2 regions of the Paenisporosarcina macmurdoensis genome follow, and region 2 is predicted to be linked to the other one. Evidence: a T-box and tRNA genes for the amino acid it is inferred to sense, from the RefSeq annotation. Region 2 holds a T-box; the other holds one or more tRNA genes.

Region 1 (11,419 bases), on a different contig from region 2:
ATTTGATGAGCGTGGACTGATACCAGTCGTTGTACAAAACGCACAAACAAAAGAAGTCCTTACGGTTGCGTATATGAATTTAGAGTCACTTGAAAAAACAATTGAGACAAATCAAACATGGTTTTTTAGCCGTTCTAGACAAGAATTATGGAATAAAGGTGCGACCAGTGGAAATACGCAACAAGTCGTTGCGATAAGAGCAGATTGTGATGAAGACTCTCTAGTGGTTGAAGTACTGCCTAAAGGACCAGCATGTCACACTGGTGAAGTAAGCTGTTTCCATAAAGAAATCGTTGCTCCTGTTCAAGCGGTTGGGAGCTTTGGAATCTTAGCTAACTTAGTTCAAGTTATTCAAGATCGCGAGAAATCAATGCCTGAAGGTGCTTATACTACGTACTTATTTGAAAAAGGCGTAGATAAAATCGGTAAGAAAATTGGCGAAGAAGCAACTGAAGTTGTCATTGCTGCAAAGAATCGTGATGCAGAAGAATTACAATGGGAAGCTGCCGATTTGTTATATCATTTATTAGTGCTGCTACAAGAACAAAAAGTGGATTTATACGATGTGTTAGAAGTTTTACAAAAACGACATGAGAGTAAATCATAAGTCTGTGTGATATAATAGTGAGATACTGAAAAGGAACCTAATGTGTTCCTTTTTACTTTTTCGGAGGCATTAATTGGAAAAAAACAAAAACAACTAATGAAAGAAAATATCGTCTCGTTTATACCAACAGGCGAATATTATTATCAAAAAGCGCTACATGCTCTGAATAGAGAGCAATTTGACAAAGCGCATAAATATTTAAGACGTGCAGCGGAATTGAGTCCTGATGATCCGCTTATTTTAATGCAATATGCAATCGTGGAAATGGAAGTTGAAAAATACGACCATGCACTCGAGTTATTGCAAAGTGCACATAGCCTTGACCCGAATGAAACAGAAATCATCTTTTTCTTAGCAGAAGTCAATGCACATCTAGGGTTTCTTTCGGATGCCCGCAAATTTGCGAAAAAGTATGTGGAATTGGATTTGAGTGGGGTTTACGCAGAAGAAGCAATGGAAATCATTGATTTTTCCGAGCAAGATGATTGGCCTTTATTTGAAGATGATCATTTCGGAAGCGAAATCTTAATTATTCAAGAAAAAGCTAGACGTATGATGGAACAAGGTAATTTTGAACAAGCCATCGAAGTGTTAGAAAAATTAATTGAAGATAATCCTGACTTCTGGTCGGCCTTTAATAACTTAGCCCTTGCTTATTTTTATATTGGGGAAGTCGATCAATCAAAAGCTTTACTACACAAAGTGTTAGAAGAGAACACAGGTAATTTACATGCTTTATGTAACTTAGCAGTGGTTCATTATTATGAAAAAAATGAGCAAGAGCTTGATTACTTGTTAAATTTGTTGAGTAAGATTCAACCGTATATGTTAGAACATCGCTATAAATTAGGTGCAACATTTGCTTTAGTAGGTCGTTACGACGATGCGTTTAAATGGTTGCGTTCTCTACAAAAACGAGGATATGAAGGCGACCCAGGATTTTATTTCTGGTTATCACATTCTGCCTATTTTTCTGGTCATGAAAAAGACGCACGTTATGCTTGGAAACAATTAATTAAAATTGATCCTGAAAAACAAGGACTTGAACCTTGGGCTGGTCAAGTAGAAGGTGAAACTCTCGAGGGCATGGAACATAACCGTGACTTTATCGTAGAGAAACTTGAAAACGCTTATCGAAGTGAGCGTATGTTTGGATTGTTTTTACTTGGTAAAACGGCTCATAAACAAGAAATCTTAGCTCATCCTGAATGGGTAAATGTTGAAACCTATTCTACAATGGAGAAGTGGTTACTTGCCTTTTCTTTAGGACATGAATTTAAAGCCATTCACTCAGCTGAGATTTCATTTATGCGAGCAGTGGATGCAACTGAATTATTGTATTCGAAAAACCGACCCGTCACTATAGAGGGATCATCTTTATTTCAAATGTGGTTTGTTTTAATTGAACGAGCAATTGATAAAGGGTATGTATTTAAAAACCCGAATGCCTTAGCAGCAGCTGCGGATTATATGTACCAATCATCGCGTTCTCAAGGAATTACGAAGAAATCGTTGGCAGAAAACTATGAAATCACAACACCAACTTTAACGAAGTATATAAATGAACTTATTCAATTTTTACCATATTCCGATTCGTAAGCAAAAAAGTTGAATGAGTAACATGAATCTTATACATTTGATAGAGAACATTGGTTATAGGAGGTTTTTTAAAATGACTGAAGAAAAAATTTATGATGTTGTTATTATCGGTGCAGGTCCTGCAGGTATGACAGCAGCTGTATATACATCACGTGGAAACTTATCAACGTTAATGATCGAGCGAGGAATTCCAGGTGGGCAAATGGCGAATACTGAAGAAGTTGAAAATTATCCTGGATTTGAACATATTTTAGGACCAGAACTTTCGACTAAAATGTTTGACCACGCGAAAAAATTCGGTGCAGAATATGCATACGGAGATGTACAAGAAATTATCGATGGTGAAGCTTTTAAAACAATAAAATCTGGTGGAAAAGAATATAAAGCACGCACTATTATTGTAACCACTGGTGCAGAATATAAAAAAATGGGCATCCCAGGCGAAACCGAGCTTGGTGGGCGCGGAGTAAGTTATTGTGCAGTCTGTGATGGTGCATTCTTCAGAAATAAAGAATTAGTTGTAGTTGGTGGCGGAGACTCAGCTGTTGAAGAAGGCGTGTATTTAACTCGTTTTGCAAGTAAAGTAACGATTGTTCACCGTCGTGAAGAATTACGTGCTCAAAAGATCCTTCAAGACCGTGCATTTGCAAATGAAAAAATCGATTTCATTTGGAATCATACAGTGAAAGAAATTAACGACTCCAATGGTAAAGTAGGGGGCGTTACATTAGCTTCGACTGTTGATGATTCAGAACTTGATTTTAAAGCGGATGGTGTATTTATATATATCGGAATGCTTCCATTAACAAAACCGTTTGTGAATTTAGGTATCTTAAATGAAAATGGCTATATTGTAACTAACGAAAAAATGGAAACAAATATTCCTGGTATCTATGCTGCAGGAGATGTTCGTGAAAAATCGTTGCGTCAAATTGTAACTGCTACAGGAGATGGTAGTATTGCTGCACAAACTGCACAACACTATATTGAAGAATTACATGAGAAATTAAGTGCAAAAGTTTAATTTTTAATCATTCTTTAATCCGTCTGTAATACGTTTGCAACAATAAAGGTGTATATTTAAGAAAGTAAATTGACCCCCTTTTTATAGCAACATTTTGATAGGCTGTTCGTCGATGAAAATCGATGAGCAGCCTCTTTTTTTAGATTTTAGCAAGTATAAGTTTTTTTAAGTTGTACTTTGGAGCATCGAGTAGCTATGTTTAGCTATAAGCGCGTTTCCGGAGAGCTTTGGAAAGCACCCTACTTCTGCAGATCGTCTTACGGCTTGGATGCTTTCGTCACTCCACACTCGCAGCAGGATGATCTGGAAAAATAAAGAGGTGGTCGAGTGACGCTGTCACAAGACCATCTCTTTATACAGTAGAAGATGCGTCCTAACGGAGTGAAAATTATCCGCACCAAAGAACGACATCAATTGTTTTCACCACGCCTAAAGGCGCACCGTTTGCTGTGCCATATTTTATGTAATCGGGCTCAACAAGGACATTTCCCGAATCTAATTGCATTCTTTTTGGTATGACTTCCATCAAAGTTGTATAATAGAATGAGTGAGTTTATTTGGATGTGGAGTGTCGAATGTGCAGCGTATAGCAAACTTAATTATTTTAAAGAATCAGCAAGTTCTTTTGTTGAAGAAACCACGTAGAGATTGGTATGTCGCACCAGGTGGGAAGATGGAAGCAGGCGAGTCCATTTATACTGCGGCAATTAGAGAGTTTCAAGAGGAAACTAATACAGTACCTGTGAATCCTCATTTAAAAGGCGTATACACGATGGTCATACGCGACGAAGAAAAAGTTGAAAGCGAATGGATGTTATTTACATTTATTGCGTATGATTTAGAAGGAATTCCGTTTGAGCTAACAAACGAAGGAATCCTTGAATGGCATCCGGTGGAAGACTTAGCTCATTTGCCAATGGCAGAAGGAGATCGTACGAATTTGCAATTTGCTGTTTCTGGAAAAGGCGTTCAGTATGGGACATTTGTTTACACCACGGAATTTGAATTAATTAAAGAAGATATACAAGTGTCAAACGAGGGAGAGAAATAATAATGGAATTGCAACGAACTCAAGATTCGGAATTTGTCATCATTACCGGCATGTCTGGCGCAGGTAAAACAGTAGCCATTCAAAGTTTCGAGGATCTCGGGTTTTTCTGTATCGATAACTTGCCACCAGCCTTGTTAATGACGTTTTTAAAATTAATGAGAGAATCCGGGAAAGATATGAACCGCATTGCAGCAGTTATGGATATGCGCGGTGGAGACTTATTTGATTCGTTAATCGGCGCGTTAGATGACATGGCGAAAGAAAATGCAGTGGCGCCAAAAATCCTCTTTTTAGAAGCAGACGATGAAACTTTGGTAAGACGCTACAAAGAAACACGTCGTTCACACCCACTTGCACCTGCTGGGTTGCCGTTAGAGGGTATCGCACGTGAGAGATTGTTACTTTCCGAGTTGAAAGGTAGAGCTCAATTCATTTACAACACGTCTACTTTAAAACCAAAAGAGCTTCGCGAAAAAATTCAAGATGAATTTTCTTCAAAAGGTAGCTATACATTTACTTTAAATATCATGTCATTTGGTTATAAACATGGGATGCCGATTGATGCTGACCTCGTATTTGATGTACGATTTTTACAAAATCCTTATTATATAGAAGAATTAAGACCGAAAACTGGATTAGATTCTGAGGTATCAGACTATGTATTAAAATGGCCTGAAACCCAAGTGTTGATTGAAAAACTGTCAGATTTACTAATTTATATGATTCCCCAATATCAACGAGAAGGCAAACGCCAACTTGTAATCGCATTTGGTTGCACTGGTGGTCAACATCGCTCCGTAACACTGACGGAGTACTTCGCAAAATTATTCCAAAAAGAATATCAAACCGTAATTACACATCGCGATATTAAACATAGAAAGGGTTGATGGAATGGCACGTTCCAAACGCCGGAAAAGAATCGTAATAATCGGCGGGGGAACGGGTTTATCTACGTTACTTCGAGGATTAAAAAAATTTCCTGTCGACATTACTGCAATTGTTACCGTTGCAGATGATGGAGGAAGCTCAGGCAGACTTCGAGATGATTACGATATACCGCCTCCGGGTGATATTCGAAAAGTAATGGCTGCATTATCAGATGTAGAGCCTCTAGTTGAAGAAATGTTCCAGTATCGGTTCAGCGAATCGGTCGACTTAGGTGGACATTCCTTAGGTAACTTAATGTTAACTGCCTTGACAGATATTACAGGTGACTTTTCACATGCAATTCGTGAAATGAGCCGTGTGCTAAATGTTCATGGCACCGTATTACCAGCAGCAAATCAAACCATTACACTTCATGCAGAACTCGATGATGGCACAATTGTTACGGGAGAATCTAAAATCCCTACATATAATCAACGTATTCATCGTGTGTTTTTAACACCTGATGATGTGGAACCTCTTCCAGATACGATAAAAGCAATTCAAAAAGCTGATTTACTCGTATTTGGTCCCGGAAGTTTATATACTAGTATTTTGCCCAATTTATTAGTGCAAGGCATTCAACAAGCGATTCTTGAATCAAAAGCTCATAATATATATATTTGTAACTTAATGACACAAGCTGGTGAAACACATAATTACTCTGCGGCCGATCATGTTCGCGCACTCGTGCTACATATGGGAGCACCTTTTATACAAACCATTTTGTTGAATACCGATGAAGTTCCGTTGGAGGTTCAAAAAGTGTATGAACAAGAACAGTCTAAGCCTGTAAGTTATGACGAATCGCGCTTAACTCAATTAGGAATAACAGTGGTCAAAAAAGATATTGCGACTATCCAGGATGGAGCCATACGACATGATGCAACTAAAGTTGCGGAATGGCTTGTTCAATACGCGGAAGATAGGGAAAGTGCTATTAAGAATTCATCTATCTAGCTTTCGTTTGAAAGGGGGACACTTCTATGTCATTTGCATCTGAAACAAAAAAAGAAATGACGCAAGCTGACATAATACCTTGTTGCGCGAAAGCAGAGTTATCAGCACTCATTCGCATGAATGGTGCGCTTTCATTTGCCAATCGGAGTTTAAGCTTAGATGTTCAAACGGAAAATGCGGCCATTGCAAGACGACTATATACATTAATGAAATCTTTATATCCGTATCGAATAGAATTATTGGTACGAAAAAAGATGCGTTTAAAGAAAAATAATGTTTATATTTGTCGAGTACGTGATGGTTCAAAAGCCTTGCTGGAAGATTTAAAAATAATTTCCGAAGATTTTCAAATTAATCATACGATTTCAGCTGAGTTGGTTAATAAAAATTGTTGTAAGCGTGCCTATTTACGTGGTGCATTTTTAGCTGGAGGTTCTGTTAATAATCCTGAAACTTCTGCCTATCATCTAGAAATATATTCATTATATAATGATCATAGTGAAGCACTAGTTGAGTTAATGAATGGATTTGGATTAAATGCTAAAACTATTGAGCGTAAAAAAGGGTTTGTCACGTATTTAAAAGAAGCCGAGAAAATTTCAGACTTCTTTAGTATCACGGGTGCACACCAAGCATTATTAAAGTTTGAAGACGTGCGAATCATCCGCGATATGAGAAATAGCGTAAACCGCCTGGTGAACTGTGAAACTGCGAATTTAAACAAAACCATCGGAGCAGCCGTACGCCAAGTGGAGAATATTCGATATATTGATAAAACGATGGGTATCGATCAACTTCCAGAAAAACTTAGAGAAATTGCTCGTTTGCGTGTGGAGTATCAAGATGTAACATTAAAAGAACTGGGTGAGATGGTGTCTGCTGGAACTATCAGTAAATCAGGTATTAATCATCGTTTACGCAAACTTGATGAAATTGCAGATGGTCTTCGTGGTGGAGTAGCTTTTGATAAAGTAAATAGATAGTTGTGGGAATGCGATTTTTCCGCTAACATAAAAACAATACAATATCGGAAAGAGCTTAGGGGGCATGAACGAATGGTGGAAAAACAAGTACAAGTAGGATTGAAATCAGGATTACAAGCTAGACAAGCTGCTCTTTTTGTACAGGAAGCGAATCGCTATCAAGCAGATGTATATTTACAAAAAGAAACTAAAAAAGTTAATGCAAAAAGTATTATGGGCATCATGAGCTTAGCTATTAGCAAAGGATCTTCAGTTATTATCAGCGCAGATGGTTCAGATGAGGAACAAGCCGTTTCTGGATTAATTGCAATGGTTGGAAACGAAGAATAAGTAGAAAAAACCTCCGACAGTTGTCGAAGGTTTTTTATTTGAATTATTATGACGCCCTCGGCGAGAATCGAACTCACATCTAAAGCTTCGGAGGCTCACGTGTTATCCATTACACCACGAGGGCAAGCGACTTTTCTATTATACAAATAGTAGAGGAACAATACAACTTTACTTTTTCGTGCATAATATTTGACCTTCCTTGACCAACTTGTATATGATAAAGTAACAACTGAGAACAACTTATGAAACTCAGGATGTAAGAAAATTAACTTATGTTTGAAGGAGGCAATTTCGATGAATTTAATTCCTACAGTTATTGAACAAACAAGCCGTGGAGAACGTGCTTATGACATTTACTCACGTTTACTTAAAGACCGTGTAATTATGCTAGGAAGTGGCATTGATGACAATGTTGCAAACTCCATAGTGGCGCAATTACTTTTCCTTGAAGCAGATGATCCAGAAAAAGACATTTCAATTTACATTAATAGCCCAGGCGGAAGTATCACAGCGGGTATGGCGATTTTTGATACGATGCAATTTATTCGACCAGATGTTCAAACAATCTGTATCGGTATGGCTGCATCAATGGGAGCTTTCTTATTAGCTGCTGGAACAAAAGGGAAACGTTATGCATTACCAAACGCTGAAGTGATGATTCATCAACCACTTGGTGGTGCACAAGGGCAAGCGACTGAAATTGAAATCGCTGCTAAACGCATTTTATTTTTACGTGATAAGTTGAACACTATCTTGGCTGAGCGTACTGGCCAATCAGTTGAAGTTATTGCAAAAGACACAGATCGTGATAATTTCATGACAGCTGAACGTGCGAAAGAATATGGTTTAGTTGATCATATTATTTCTCGTAGCGATTTAAAAAAAGCATAAAATAAGGCGATAGTGACTGTTGAAGTCACTGTCGTTTTTTTTATGTTTTAATAATCTCTAAATAAGGTAGATAATGACTATACTAATTTAGAGGTGAAGAAAATGAAAAAGGGTTTAGTTCCCATTCTTATTGTAGTGGGTATTGTCGTCGTGTTAGCACTTATGTTAATTCCTAGTTATAACGGGTTTGTAAACGGTGAAGAAAATGTAGATCAAGCCTATGCTCAAGTTGAAAATCAATTGCAACGTCGGCTAGATTTGATTCCAAATTTAGTGGAATCAGTTAAAGGCTTTGCGAAACAAGAAAAAGATGTGATTGATAGCGTAACGGAAGCTAGAGCTCGTTTAGCTGGAGCAGGTTCTCCTCAAGATCAAGCACAAGCAAATGATGAACTATCAGGTGCATTAAGTCGATTATTAGTGGTTGTAGAAAATTATCCTGAACTAAAGTCAGATGCAAACTTCCGCCAATTGATGGACGAATTAGCGGGAACAGAAAATCGCTTATCAGTGGCACGACAAGATTACAATAATGAAGTTGCTGATTTTAATCGAAAAGTAAAACGATTCCCAGGGGCTATGCTTGCAGGAATTTTCGGTTTTGATGAGAAAGAATACTTTAAAGCAGATGCAGCCGCACAAGATGCACCAAAAGTCGATTTCGGAGGAGATGGCGAGTGATGAAAAAAGCTGCGCTTTTCGTAGGAACGGCGCTTCTTTTTCTGTTGACGCTTGCGCCAATGATTCAGGCGGCAACAATACCCCAACCAGTTGGTGATATTTATACGCAAGATTTTGCCGGTTTGCTAAATGATGAACAGAAAGCTGAGATTAATCAATTGGCTGCTCGTTTAGATGATGCTACAGGTGCTCAAATCGCTGTTTTAACAGTTAATTCACTAGACGGTGCCGATATTCAAAGCTTTGCAAACCAAGCATTTCGTGAATATAAGCTAGGAGATGCTGAGAAAAACAATGGCGTCTTGCTTGTCATCGATATGGATTCACGTGAGATGTGGGTAGAAGTCGGCTATGGTTTAGAAGGTGCTTTGCCTGATGGGAAAGTGGGTCGAATCCTAGACGAGTTTACTGTACCTTATATGAAAAATGATCAAGCCGATTTAGCTATATTAAATACGATGAAAGTCTTTTATCAAGAAATCGCTAAAGAATATGAATGGAATGGTGAAGCAGTAAATCCTATCCAGTCTGCTAAAAGCAGTGAGGATGAGGGTGGTAGTTCTTTTTCTATTACCACCATTATTATCATTATATTCGTGCTTTTCATGGTTTTTAAAAACCGTGGTGGTGGCGGAATGGGACCAGGCTCTCGAGGTCGTCGTGGAGGATTTCCTATGATAGGTCCAGGATCATTTGGCGGCGGTTTTGGCGGAGGCGGCGGCGGTGGTTTCCGTGGAGGCGGCGGCGGTTCTTCTGGCGGAGGCGGTGCAGGTCGTGGTTTTTAGTAATATTTCAACGAGTGGCTTTAATATGCCACTCGTTTTTCTGTGTTATACGACACTGCTGTTTATCGCATATTTGCACAGGTCGCATGGATACTAAAAGAAATTGAACTCGTTGTAAAAGTGAGCCAATCCCCTTTTAAAAGAGAAAGTCTATAATTTTAGTTCCATAAATCAAGTGTTTCATGGACAAAATATTGATTCATTAATAGTGTGGATTTCCGTTTCAAGCGGACGCTTTCCGCGGGGCGGGCGGTGAGCCTCCTCGGTCGCTTCGCGATCTGCGGGGTCTCACCTGTCCCGCTTATCCCGCTGGAAAGATATTGGACGAACTGTCATTCGTCCAATATCTTTGCGACGAGTAACCGCAGGAGCACATGTTTTTACAGTGACGAGGAGACTGAAGTCATGCCCGCGAAAAGCGTCCACCGTAGCGGAAATCAACAGGCTACTATGGTTACTCTTCTTAAAAGAACCGGGCGCACTTTGCCCGGTTTTTCTTAAGTAGGGGTAAATTAAATGTTATAAATCGCACATTAGAAACAGAAGATTTATTTATCTTCATATTTCACTCTGGAAAGCTTGTCTCGTATAATAGAAATGGGGAGTGGATTTGAATGGAACAACGTCTAAGTCAATTGCAAATGCAAACACAAAAATTAGCAATGACTCAATCGTTGCGTCAATCACTGGAAATCCTAAATTTCTCAACGTATGAACTTGAACATTTTCTAAGAGAGAAGCAAGATGAGAACCCGTGGTTGAAAGTACGATCAAAAGGTCCAACCCTCATTTCACCACAAATGGTTCAACAACAAGCGAGCCATTCTTCTTATAAAGACCTACTTTACGCACAATTGCTCGACTTTCATTTAACAGATGAGCTCATCTATGTGATTCACTGGCTCATTGATGATTTGGATGAATACGGATTCCTGACTGGTACCCTAGCAGAGTATGCAAGTTGGACGAATAAACCGGAAAGTATAATTCAACAAGCAATTGCTGTCATTCATGGATGTGAGCCAATTGGCATTGGAGCATTTTCAAAACAACATTCACTTATCTTGCAAGCGAAGTATCATGACCTATCTTCGGAAACAATCCATGTTGTTACCAATCATTTCGACTTGTTTATCTCGAAAAAATGGAAAGAGCTTGCGAAAAAAATACATATATCATTAGAAGAAATTCAACAAATTGCAGATACGTTATCAAATTTTTCTACATCACCTTTACAATTAATTACACAACACCAGGTAGCATACATTCAACCAGATGCCTATGTATCATTTGAGAATGAAGAGTTTACCATCGTTTATTATGGTCACGCTTTTCCTCAAGCACACGTGGATAAAACCTATTCACAAACCTTGTCATCCCAAATTGACGATGAGACAAAGACATATGTGCTTAATAAAACGAAAGAAGTCGAGAATATGGCTATTCAACTGAAGTGGCGTAAATCGACTTTGCAACGAATCATTCATGAAATTGTCCATAGTCAACAAAAATATTTCACTCATGGAACATCAAACTTAGTTCCAATGACTATGACAGATGTAGCAGAACGTTTAGAAATTCACG
Region 2 (11,419 bases):
CAGCTCCCACTTGACGAACTCGTCGGCGTCTTTGTTATGGGGTAACCTTTAGTGAACAGAAAAAACCTCTTTAGCCAATCACTAAAGAGGTTTTTTCTATGTGCAAATTACTAACGGCTATGACTCCACGAACTTTCTCTACCACATAAGTCACTAGATGACGATTAAACTCATAAAAGTGATGGTTCTACTCATAGAAGGTGAATTTATTTTTCCCGCTGTTTTTTGATGTATACATGGCTGTGTCTGCATGATTAAGCAGTTCGTAAAATAAATGGCCATCTTTGGGTAGCTGGCTGATGCCTAAACTGCTCGTAATCTGCATGTCGTGTCCTTGTATTTGGTAGGGTTCGCTAATCGTGTCAGTAATCAATTGGGCAAACGAGGCAAGTTCCTCTTGTTGTTGATTTTGCACCAAAATGATAAATTCATCGCCACCTATGCGCGCTAACATACCTGGAGTGTTTTGCATTAAAGTAGTTAAACGGCTCGCAACGGCTTGAAGAAGCGAATCGCCCGCAGCATGACCATATATATCGTTTATTGCTTTAAATCCATCCAAATCCATGAACATGATGCCAAGTTGTTCTGAAGATTGAGCATAGCTTTCAAAATCTCGCTGTAAGCGGAAGCGGTTAGGAAGAGCCGTCAAATAATCGAGATATGCGAGTCGTTTGATTTCTTCATGTGATTCCTCAAGGGATTGCATCATGTCGTTGACTGTTTGTTCCAATACGTATATCTCATCTTTGTTTTTTCGACTGTAACCAAGACGAGTTGTTCCGTCTTGTGATTGTTGGATGTCACGCAGTTGTACCGACAAGGTGGTAACCCGTGAAACGATGAGTCGATCAAGCAAGATGTAAATTAATAACACAATCATCAAAATCATCACGATGAAGGTTATAAATAAGTTATTGATACTATCTAGTTTTTGAAGGAAGTAGTCCCTATGCTGCGTCATAGAGATCTCAACGTAATCTCCACCGTTTATCTCAGTTAAATAAAACGTTCCTTTAAGTTCTTCATTATTAATAACTTGAATGTTTCTTGCTGGCGATGACGTTTTGGTGAAATGTTTGAAGTTTGCTAACTCCAATGACAAATCTCTTTCTAACGTTTTAAAAAATGGTTTATCGATAAAACGAATCATGACCATTTTTCCATTTGAAGGGCCATCTCCACTACTTGGATAAACGTTTTCAATATCGATAAGAGCGAGTCCCTTTGTTGTATGTACAAGAAAAGGAAGTTCTTGATATTTAGTGTCAGTAACAAGGTTTTGAACTGTTTGTTTAAGTTCAGAATCGACGGGTTCGATTCCTTCGCCGTTTAAATATTGATTGTTTTGATCATAAAATAACATATACGCAATTTCTAGATTCTCAAATGTCGCATCCATCAAGTTCCGTTCGATATAGTTATTATCATTGCTTTCAATAAACTCATAGCTATCGTCCCATATTGCCCAATCCATGGAGAGTCTGTTCAATTGTTCTTTTTCAGAAGTAAAATAGTTCTCTACCATGTCCATATTCAGATTTAAGCGCTCACGGTCTAAGTGATCGCCATCACGGATTAATAGTGGACGGGTTACTAACATGAGAAAAGCCAGAAACAGAATCATAGAAACGCCAATAATGAACATCGTCTGTACTTTTAATTTCAAGTTAACCCACCCCAGTCTCTACGCTATTATCTTACTAACATTATACTGCTAATAATGTAATAGAATAGAGAATTGACAGAATATAAAATTTCTAAAAGTAGGAAATCTGCCCATAAAAGGGTTATATGACCGGTTTAAGAGGATGTATGGAGAAGTGTAGAGATGATTTTTAGTTTTTGAGGTTAAATTACATGGTGTGGGATAATGATTTTGGAATGGTTTTGAAAAGTAAATATGACTAAGGGCAGTTCCTTTTTTATATTAATAGAGGTTGATTTCCGTTTCAGACGGACGCTTTCCGCGGGCATGGCCTCAGTCTCCTCGACGAGCAAGCTCGCCTGCGGGGTCTTCAGCTCATGCTATTCCCGCTGGAGTCGCCGCCTTCCACTTCAATCAACCTTAAGTTCAAATGCAAAAAAGACAATTATAACTGTTTACAATGTTCTTTGTTTCAATATAGAATCGTCGCCTATTTTCCCATAAACGAAACGACCGAAGATACAATTTCGGTCGTTTTTTGCTATTAATCATGGAGTCATCTCTCGAAAGAGGTATTTTTATTTGTGAGAATATTTACTCTAATAAGGATCTTATAAAATAGATCCGTTATACTAAAAATACCAGAATATGAGAGAAGGTAGAGCATTTGTCAGTTGCACATGAATCATCTAAAGTGAATTTGCCATTTTTGATAACAGAATTGGGATTACGCCAAGAAAAAAACACGACAGTTTTTCGAAAGGGTAATTTCTTTGTCATATCACCTTCAGTACAAAATCAGTATAATTGGTTTGATATTGGCGAACCCATCATGGAATCCTATAACCCAAAAGTTCATGAGGGTTATTTACTTGTACGATTCAAAGAAAAGTTTGTGATGGCTAAACTCCAACCATTTCAAAAGAAAATGATGTTGCGAGAAACAATGCCAAACACGACAAAGCTAAGACCACATTGGAAGTTCAAAGTAATCGAAGCAGGTGATCCTCATGTAGTTAATATGGGGGATAGTGATCTTAAGTTTCGGATTCAAATGCCTAGCGAAACCCAATTAATAAAATTTTTTAATAAGTAATCATTAAAGGAGATCAGCTAATGAAGAAACATATAAATGTTGTGGCAGCAGTAATACATAATGAACATAAGGAAATATTATGTGCACTCCGTTCCCCAGTAATGGCACTTCCGAACTTATGGGAATTTCCAGGTGGGAAAATTGAAGAAGGCGAAAGTCATGAAACAGCTTTAATTAGAGAGATCCAGGAAGAGCTTAATATCCAAATTGAAGTTGGTGAAAATGTAGAGGATACATACTTTGAATATGAGGATTTTACCATTCAACTAACTTCATATTTTGCTTCTATTAATTCTGGAGAAATGAAAGCAACAGAGCATGCAGAATTGAGATGGGTAACTATCGATAAACTAATTGATCTAGAGTGGGCTCCTGCGGATATTCCTTCAGTCCTAACTATAAAGAACTTACAAAATATATAAAGTAAAGTGGGTGTAAGATTGGGTAACTTTCTTCGTAATTTAGAAGATTCATTACAAAAAGGTTTTATTAATCAGAATTTTATTACGCCAGGTTCTTACAAACCACAATTGTTAGTAAATAATACTGCAGAAAACGAAAATGTATTATCAACATTATTAGATGAACTTGAACACTGTGAAAACTTTTTGTTCTCAGTTGCTTTTATTACTGAGAGCGGTCTTGCTACATTGAAGGCTCATTTGCATGATTTAAAATTAAAAGGCATTAGAGGACGTATACTAACGTCAACTTTCTTGCAATTTAATCAACCGAAAGTATTTAAAGAACTTTTGAAAATCGAGAATGTAAAGGTTCGTTTAACAGATATTAAAGGTTTTCATTCAAAGGGTTACATTTTCCAACATCCAACACATTACTCACTTATTGTAGGGAGTTCAAATTTAACGAGCCACGCTCTAAAAGTAAATTATGAGTGGAATATTAAGCTCACTACGCATGAAAATGGAGAAATTATTCACCATTTTAAAAACCAATTCGAAGACGTATGGGGGAAATCACGCGAACTATCACTCCAATGGATAACTGAATACGAAAAAATTTATGTGGAAACAACAGAAATGACAAAGATGGACAAAGTAATTGAAGGTTTTGAAGAGTATAAACCTAGTACAATTGAAGATGCACTTAAGATTACACCTAATAAGATGCAAATTGAAGCATTACAAAATATTGAGATTCTTAGAAATGAAAAGGATAAAGGTTTAATTATTTCAGCAACTGGAACAGGAAAGACTTATTTATCAGCATTTGATGTCAGACGATATGCTCCTAAAAAAATGCTCTTTATTGTACACAGAGAACAGATTTTACAAAAAGCAAAATCTGATTTCAAGACAATACTTGGTGGGTATGACGACGAATATGGGATTTTATCGGGAACTATAAGAGAAAATAATGCTAAGTATTTATTTGCAACCATTCAATCATTATCAAAAGATAATACTTTATCCCAGTTTAAACCTGAAGAATTCGACTACATACTGATTGACGAAGTTCATAAAGCAGGTGCAGCTTCATATCGAAAAGTGATTAATTACTTTAAGCCCAAATTTTTAATGGGTATGACAGCAACTCCGGAGAGAACGGACTCATTCAATATCTACCAGCTGTTTGATTATAATATTGCTTATGAAATTAGACTTCAAGAAGCCTTGGAGGAAGACATGTTGTGTCCTTTTCATTACTTTGGGGTGACAGACCTTGAGATAGACGGAGTTCTAATTGATGATACTGCGCAATTTTCAAAATTGGTAACTGAAGAACGAGTAACGCATATTATCGATAAAATTGAATACTACGGATATTCTGGAAGCAAGGTTAGAGGACTGATGTTCTGTAGTAGAAAAGATGAGGCTAAAGAACTGTCTAAACGATTAAATGAGAAGGGGTATAAAACGGTTGCTTTAACAGGAGATGATACTCAGGAAGAACGGATCAAAAGAGTGAAGCAACTTGAAGAAGGTGAACTTGATTATATTCTTACTGTAGACATTTTCAATGAAGGAATTGATATTCCTAGTGTTAATCAAGTGGTAATGCTAAGACAAACACAATCAAGTATTATATTTATTCAACAGCTTGGTCGAGGATTGCGGAAACATAATTCTAAAGATTTTGTAGCTATTATCGACTTTATCGGAAACTATAAAAATAACTATCTCATTCCAGTTGCACTTTCAGGGGATCAATCACAAAATAAAGATAATATTAGAAGAAAATTAAAAGACACAAGCTATATTAAAGGTGTTTCTACAGTGATTTTCGAAAGTATAGCTAGGGAGCATATATATAAATCGATAAATAATACAAAACTTACTAATCTTGTTTTGCTTAAAGAGGCATTTGAAAATTTGAAAAACAGAATTGGTCGTGTTCCATATTTGTACGATTTTGTTATTAATAATTCCTTGGATCCTATCGCAATTACTTCAGAACATGAAAATTATTTTGCTTTTCTTAAAAAGATAAAGCAAGAAATTTCTCAAATTAATAACTATGAAAATCAAGTACTGACAATGTTGTCGCAAGAAATATTAAATGGGAAGAGAAAGCATGAAATTTTACTAGTTCAGGATCTTGTTCAAAACGGAAATTTAGCAATAGATAATTACAAAAAAATCTTATTACAAAATAAATGTCGCACTGATGATGAAACTTTGAAATCTGTCTATCGTGTTTTAAATCTATCTTTCTTTACTAGCGGGAATACAAAGAAATATGGATCAATTCCTTTAATTTCAATAGAGAATGAAACCATTAAATTTAATGAAGAGATTCATAAAAGTTTACTTGAAAATAGCTTTTTTAAGCAGTTGATGATTGATATTGTAAATAGCGGATTGAAGAAGAGTAATATTTATGAATGCCAAGAAAAACTTACATTATTCCAAAAGTACTCAAGAAAAGATGCTTGTAAATTGTTGAACTGGGATCAAGATGAATCTTCAACGATGTATGGATATAAAGTAAAGCATCAGACCTGTCCAATTTTTGTTACTTATCATAAACATGATGAAGTGGAATCTAGTGTAGCCTATGGAGATGAATTCATAGATCAAAATTTATTTAAATGGTATTCACGAAGTAATCGTACAATACATTCACAAGAGGTAAATAAGATCATCAATGCTGTAAAGAACAATACAGAGATTCACTTTTTTGTGAAAAAGGATAATGGCGAAGGTAGTGATTTTTACTATTTAGGTGAAGCAAAACCTGATATAAATAATGTTACTGAAGAAAAAATGACCGACAAAAATGGAAAGTTATTACCAGTTGTAACGATAAATATGCAATTTGACCATGCGGTTGATAATAAGCTTTATCATTACTTACGCTCTGAATCTATAGTATAACTTCTTCTTTCTCCCGCTTGAAAACACAACATTTGGAGGCGCATATGAATTATTTAACGACTGCTGATGGAATAGAAGAGGATCAATTAAACGGTTTCTTCGTTGGTTGGCCTAATCCACCTTCGCCTGAAGTTCATCTTAAGTTAATTAAAAAAAGCTCTCATGTCGTTATAGCTGTGGATGAGGAATCAGCACAAGTGGTTGGATTCGTTACGGCTATCAGTGATGGGGTTTTGTCTGCTTATATTCCGTTTTTGGAGGTACTTCCAGCTAATCAAGGTCAAGGTATTGGTCAGCAACTTTTGAAAAAAATGCTGGAATTGCTGAGCGATATGTATATGATTGACTTAATGTGTGATGAAAATTTGCAGGGGTATTATGAAAAGCTTGGGATGCATCGAGCACATGGAATGATTCTGCGGAATTATACGAAGCAATCGGGAGTGTAAGGGGAGAAATATATGGAGTTAGATACTTTAAAATGGGTGTTGTTAGGCGTTTGTGTGTTATTATTTGCGATTAAGTTTTATGTGAAGCAAGAGTCGTTGTTATGGGGGATTATTTTCTATACAGTGGTATTTGCATCGATGAGTTATTATGTGTATTTCAATGATTGGGGACAAGGGTGGAAGCTAGGTTTCATGTTGCTGGCATCATTTGCATTCTGGCAATTCTTATTTAAAGAGATTGCTCAGTTCCGTCGTTTCCGTGCAGCTCGTCGATAATGATTTCGGTATCTGTATCGCATACCAATAGTTGAATAGTTTCTGCGCTAATCGAGCGCCTTCTTTTACGAGTATTCATTCGTAGAAGGGGGCGTTTTTTCATTGGAGTTTGACTACACATAAAATATTTTGAGAAGAACAGAATTTTCGTCTCTGATTTACTCATTTTTACCTATATATAGAGGCGTAGCCTTCTTTGCACATTTAGCTGTAGAGGGGTTAGCTAATATAGGCCAACTACCCATAAGTTGAAAGACGAACTATGTTGGGTACCAATGGCGATAGGAGCAGATGATGTACTATTTGTCGGAGTATCAAACGTTTGATAGTGTCACTGAGATGAATGAACATGTTCAAAAGCATTATAACCGCAATTATAGCGAGTTAAATAATACAGATCGTGCTGTCCTTTCCTTAATTAGTCGTTATGCATGCAAGTATGCAGGAGTAGCACATTTGAAAGTAGAAACCATCGCAAAGTCTTTGTCGAAATCAGATGCTACGGTACGTAGATCCATTCGAAAGTTGGTGAATTTGGGCGTTATCGAAAAAGTAACGTTTATTCGCCGAGTCAAAAAAGGCTATGGCGCAAATATTCTTCGTATTTTACCGTTTAATGACCAGTCGACTATGACAACTCGCCGTGATACGGAGAAACCTACGCCTGCAAGCGTTCCGTCTGCCAAAATGGAGAAAGAAACCTTTATTTCTAATAAACTAATACAAGATACATATGATACGGAGGACGCTATTAAAAACGGCCTATTAACCAAGTTACCTGCAAGAATAGGGCGTGTTCTTAGCGCTTTCTTCGACATGAATACCATGCATTATGTGTATGGGATTATGCTTCGAGCCAAAGCGCGAATAGATCGAACGATCAAGTTTGAGGACCATGAAGACGATTATATTAACGCGATCCTTTCTGTATTAAACGCGTATAAACGTGGACGCGTAAAGAACCTATATGCCGTTTTATATACGGCGGTTGTACGAGTGACGAAGAATATATATGTAACGTCTTTGTTTAACGATGTAATGGAGAGTTAACTTCATTATAATAATGTGTAAACAATGATTTTTGACAGTCCGTTTATAAAATAAGAGGAGTTGAGGAATCCAAGGCAATGAGGCAATGTACTAAATGTAACCAGAATATAGTACAAGGGTATTGTATCGAAGGTGGGTTAGCTTACTACTGTTCAGATAATTGTTTGCATCAACATTATAGTAAGGCCGAATGGAATGACATGTACAACAACGGAAAAAGTGATTCTTATTGGACGGAATGGGAAATAAATAAAATTACATATGAAGAAGCGAAGGAACGGTTCATCAATGATCAAGATGTATATCTCTTGTTTAACGATGGAACAGAAGGAGTAGCGGAACATATGGATGATATCATTTGTCATGAAGGAATATGCGGTGAATTTTGTATGGAGTGTTAGAAGATTTTACCGAAGTTTCTTGTTCAACTAGGTGGTCACCTACTGCTTGGCGTCTTGATAACGCAGCTCAGCCATTTTGCCCATATCACTACATAGCGAGTGATGTTGAATATGACTGTTCGTTTTAGTGATTGTAGTGAAAGGCGGCGACTCCGGCGGGAATAGCATGAGTCGAAGACCCCGCAGGAGAGCTTGCTCGACGAGGAGGCTGAGACCATGCCCGCGGAAAGCGTCCGCCTGTAACGGAAATCAACTAATATCTTGAGCATAATCTTTGTATTTAGCAGGAAATGGTTTGCATAAACATTAAAGTAAGCAATTGCACCTGATTAGTTTATTTACATTTATTCCTAAAAATAAGTTGACTTTCACTTTTGGCTTTGGTAAATTCAAATACAATATCCAAGATGAAGAGAGTAACAAAATCGGATGATGAAGCGAGCTGGGGATGGTGTGAGCCTGGTTGTGAAGATTTGTGAACCGCACTTCGGAGATGCTTTTTTGAATGACGTAGAAAAAGCCGGTGACTCACCGTTATGAGAAAGTGGCCCTATATGGGGTAATTTGAGTGGTACCGCGGAAGTTAAGCTTTCGTCTCATGTGTTTGATGAGACGAGGGCTTTTTTTATGTCCATTTTCACGTGCTAGTTATTTTCTTAGGAGGGGTTCATATGAAACAGAAGGTAGTAGAAATTCTTCAACGTTTCACGACGGAGTTAATTGACGAACAGATGATTGAAGTTCCTACGTATGCCCATTTAGGGGACTATGCACTTCCTTGTTTCCCATTAGCTAAAAAGATGAGAAAGTCTCCTGTGTTGATTGCGGAAGAACTAGCTGGGCTTATTCAGGATCCGAACATTGATAAAGTAGAAGCAGTTAATGGCTATGTAAATATTTTTATGAAACGAACGGGATTTGCGCAGTCGGTTATGAATACAATTTTATATGAAGTAAATCAATATGGTTCTTCAAACGTCGGTGGAGGCGGCGTAGTAACGATTGATATGTCTTCTCCTAATATTGCGAAGCCTTTTTCGATGGGGCATTTGCGATCAACGGTCATTGGAAATTCCATTGCGTTATTGCATGAAAAGAGTGGTTTTCAACCAGTGAAGATTAACTACCTTGGTGACTGGGGAACTCAATTTGGAAAATTACTAGTGGCTTATCGTTTGTGGGGCAATGAACAAGACGTACACGAAGCACCAATCAAGACGTTACTATCACTCTATATTCGTTTTCACGAAGAAGCACAACAGGATGAGTCGTTAAATGACCAAGGGAGAGCGGCATTTAAATCTTTAGAAGATGGCCAACCAGAAGCATTAGCCTTATGGAAATGGTTCCGTACAGAATCCTTAAAAGAATTTCAAAAAATCTATGATGTACTTGGGGTATCCTTTGATTCGTCTAAAGGTGAAGCCTATTACAATGACAAGATGGAAGCGGTCGTTGAAAAGTTACAACAAAAGAACTTATTAATCGAGTCGGATGGAGCATTGGTTGTCGATGTAGGAGGGCATATACCACCGTGCTTAATCAAAAAGTCTGATGGCGCGACGCTGTATGCAACGAGAGACATTACGGCAGCAATCGATCGACACAACACTCACCAGTTTGTGAAATCATTGTACGTCGTTGGCAATGAACAGAGTTTACACTTTGTGCAGCTGAAGGCCGTACTAAATAAAATGGGCTATGAGTGGGCGGATACCATTCAACATATCCCGTTTGGGTTGATTTTGAAGGATGGAAAAAAATTATCGACGCGTAAAGGCAAAATTGTGTTATTGGAAGAAGTGTTGAATGAAGCCATTCAATTAGCTGAGGCCACTATTAATGAAAAGAATCCGACCTTGATAAATAAAAAAGAAGTCGCAAAAGCAATCGGTGTGGGTGCCATTATTTTCAGTGATGTAAAACAGCATCGAAAACATGACATTGAATTTGATTTGAAGAAAATGTTGCAAACAGAAGGTGAAACAGGTCCGTATGTGCAATATTCCTATGCTAGAGCATGCTCGATTTTGAGAAAAGCGGGAGTGGTGAATGACTTTATAGTGGAAGACGTTAATGACCATGAGTGGGAAATAATCAAATACCTGGAACAGTTCCCATCTGTCGTCAACCGGGCTACGACGGAACTAGACCCTTCGGTAATTGCAAAATATGCGGTAGAACTAGCACAGTAATTCAATTCATTTTATGGAAATGTTCAAATCGTTTCTACATCTAATTTGATGGACTACCGAGTTTCGTTAGTTCAAAGTGTTGTGATTGTGCTGGAAGAAGCATTAAGACTGCTAGGGATTAAAGCTCCGAAGGAAATGTAAATCTTTACCCGATTAATATTTATAAAAAGTGGAATTATTAGGTTTTTAATAAAGACTTAGTTTGGTAATATAGTAAATAAGTACAACAAGAAAAGAGGAACAACAACATCATGACAAATCCAGCAGGTTTTTGGGTACGGCTGTTAGCAAGTATAGTGGATTCCTTGGTTATTAGTATACCGCTAGGCATTATTGCTTACATTTTGACGGGGAATTGGGATAATGAAAATTTATCAGGTACGATATCCGCCATATATTCTATATTATTACCTATCATTTGGTACGGATATACGGTGGGTAAACGAATGATGAAGATACGAATTGTTAAAGTCGATGGCAGTAAATTAGGTATTGGGGCTATGTTAATGCGTGTCGTGGTAGCCGGATTGATTTATATTGTTACCCTTGGCATCGCAGCGATTGTCAGTGGATTTATGGTCGGCCTAAGAGAAGACAAACGTGCTTTACATGATCTCATCGCAGGAACTTACGTTACATATAACGCTCCAGGTGATGAAAATGACTTTGTTGTAAATGAATAGCCATTTAGTAAACCCTCATGTGAACATTACATGAGGGTTTTGTTGTATGTAAGTTAGACGTGAAAAAGAATATTTTTGTAATTTGTCGAATGATTAAAGACTAATAACTTTTGAAGGAGAACATGAATATGGAAAATCTTTTGAGAAAAAGTGCGTTTTATGGATTTTTGCTGGGCCTTGGCTATGCCATTCTGTTTACGAAATATAAAGAGGTAACCGATTTAGGGGAGGGCGTTTCGGAAACGATGTATTTCCCGGTTATGGATTAGTCGTGTCCATTCTT

The links. The T-box of region 2 lies ahead of argS (arginine--tRNA ligase). A T-box ahead of a tRNA ligase gene usually reads a tRNA of that ligase, here a tRNA-Arg.
Region 1: it encodes a tRNA-Arg, which carries the amino acid that the T-box ahead of argS (arginine--tRNA ligase) is inferred to sense. The anticodon was not compared.

What each region holds. Positions count from the first base shown of each region.
Region 1 covers NZ_JBHSRI010000009.1:131,073-142,491, forward strand. The annotation lists gene hisIE (bifunctional phosphoribosyl-AMP cyclohydrolase/phosphoribosyl-ATP diphosphatase HisIE) at 1-607, shown strand, start outside; gene ACFPYN_RS08260 (tetratricopeptide repeat protein) at 704-2,206, shown strand; gene trxB (thioredoxin-disulfide reductase) at 2,280-3,230, shown strand; gene ACFPYN_RS08270 (NUDIX hydrolase) at 3,808-4,281, shown strand; gene rapZ (RNase adapter RapZ) at 4,284-5,168, shown strand; gene ACFPYN_RS08280 (gluconeogenesis factor YvcK family protein) at 5,173-6,165, shown strand; gene whiA (DNA-binding protein WhiA) at 6,192-7,148, shown strand; gene ACFPYN_RS08290 (HPr family phosphocarrier protein) at 7,221-7,478, shown strand; tRNA gene ACFPYN_RS08295 (tRNA-Arg) at 7,531-7,602, opposite strand; gene clpP (ATP-dependent Clp endopeptidase proteolytic subunit ClpP) at 7,773-8,369, shown strand; gene ACFPYN_RS08305 (LemA family protein) at 8,472-9,050, shown strand; gene ACFPYN_RS08310 (TPM domain-containing protein) at 9,050-9,835, shown strand; gene rpoN (RNA polymerase factor sigma-54) at 10,450-11,419, shown strand, end outside.
Region 2 covers NZ_JBHSRI010000004.1:59,784-71,202, forward strand. The annotation lists gene ACFPYN_RS05300 (YolD-like family protein) at 1-45, shown strand, start outside; gene ACFPYN_RS05305 (sensor domain-containing diguanylate cyclase) at 188-1,669, opposite strand; gene ACFPYN_RS05310 (hypothetical protein) at 2,316-2,744, shown strand; gene ACFPYN_RS05315 ((deoxy)nucleoside triphosphate pyrophosphohydrolase) at 2,765-3,166, shown strand; gene ACFPYN_RS05320 (DUF3427 domain-containing protein) at 3,185-6,082, shown strand; gene ACFPYN_RS05325 (GNAT family N-acetyltransferase) at 6,127-6,531, shown strand; gene ACFPYN_RS05330 (hypothetical protein) at 6,544-6,807, shown strand; gene ACFPYN_RS05335 (helix-turn-helix domain-containing protein) at 7,102-7,857, shown strand; gene ACFPYN_RS05340 (hypothetical protein) at 7,935-8,258, shown strand; T-box leader at 8,654-8,860, shown strand; partial or broken gene argS (arginine--tRNA ligase) at 8,930-10,594, shown strand; gene ACFPYN_RS05350 (RDD family protein) at 10,705-11,136, shown strand; gene ACFPYN_RS05355 (hypothetical protein) at 11,265-11,405, shown strand.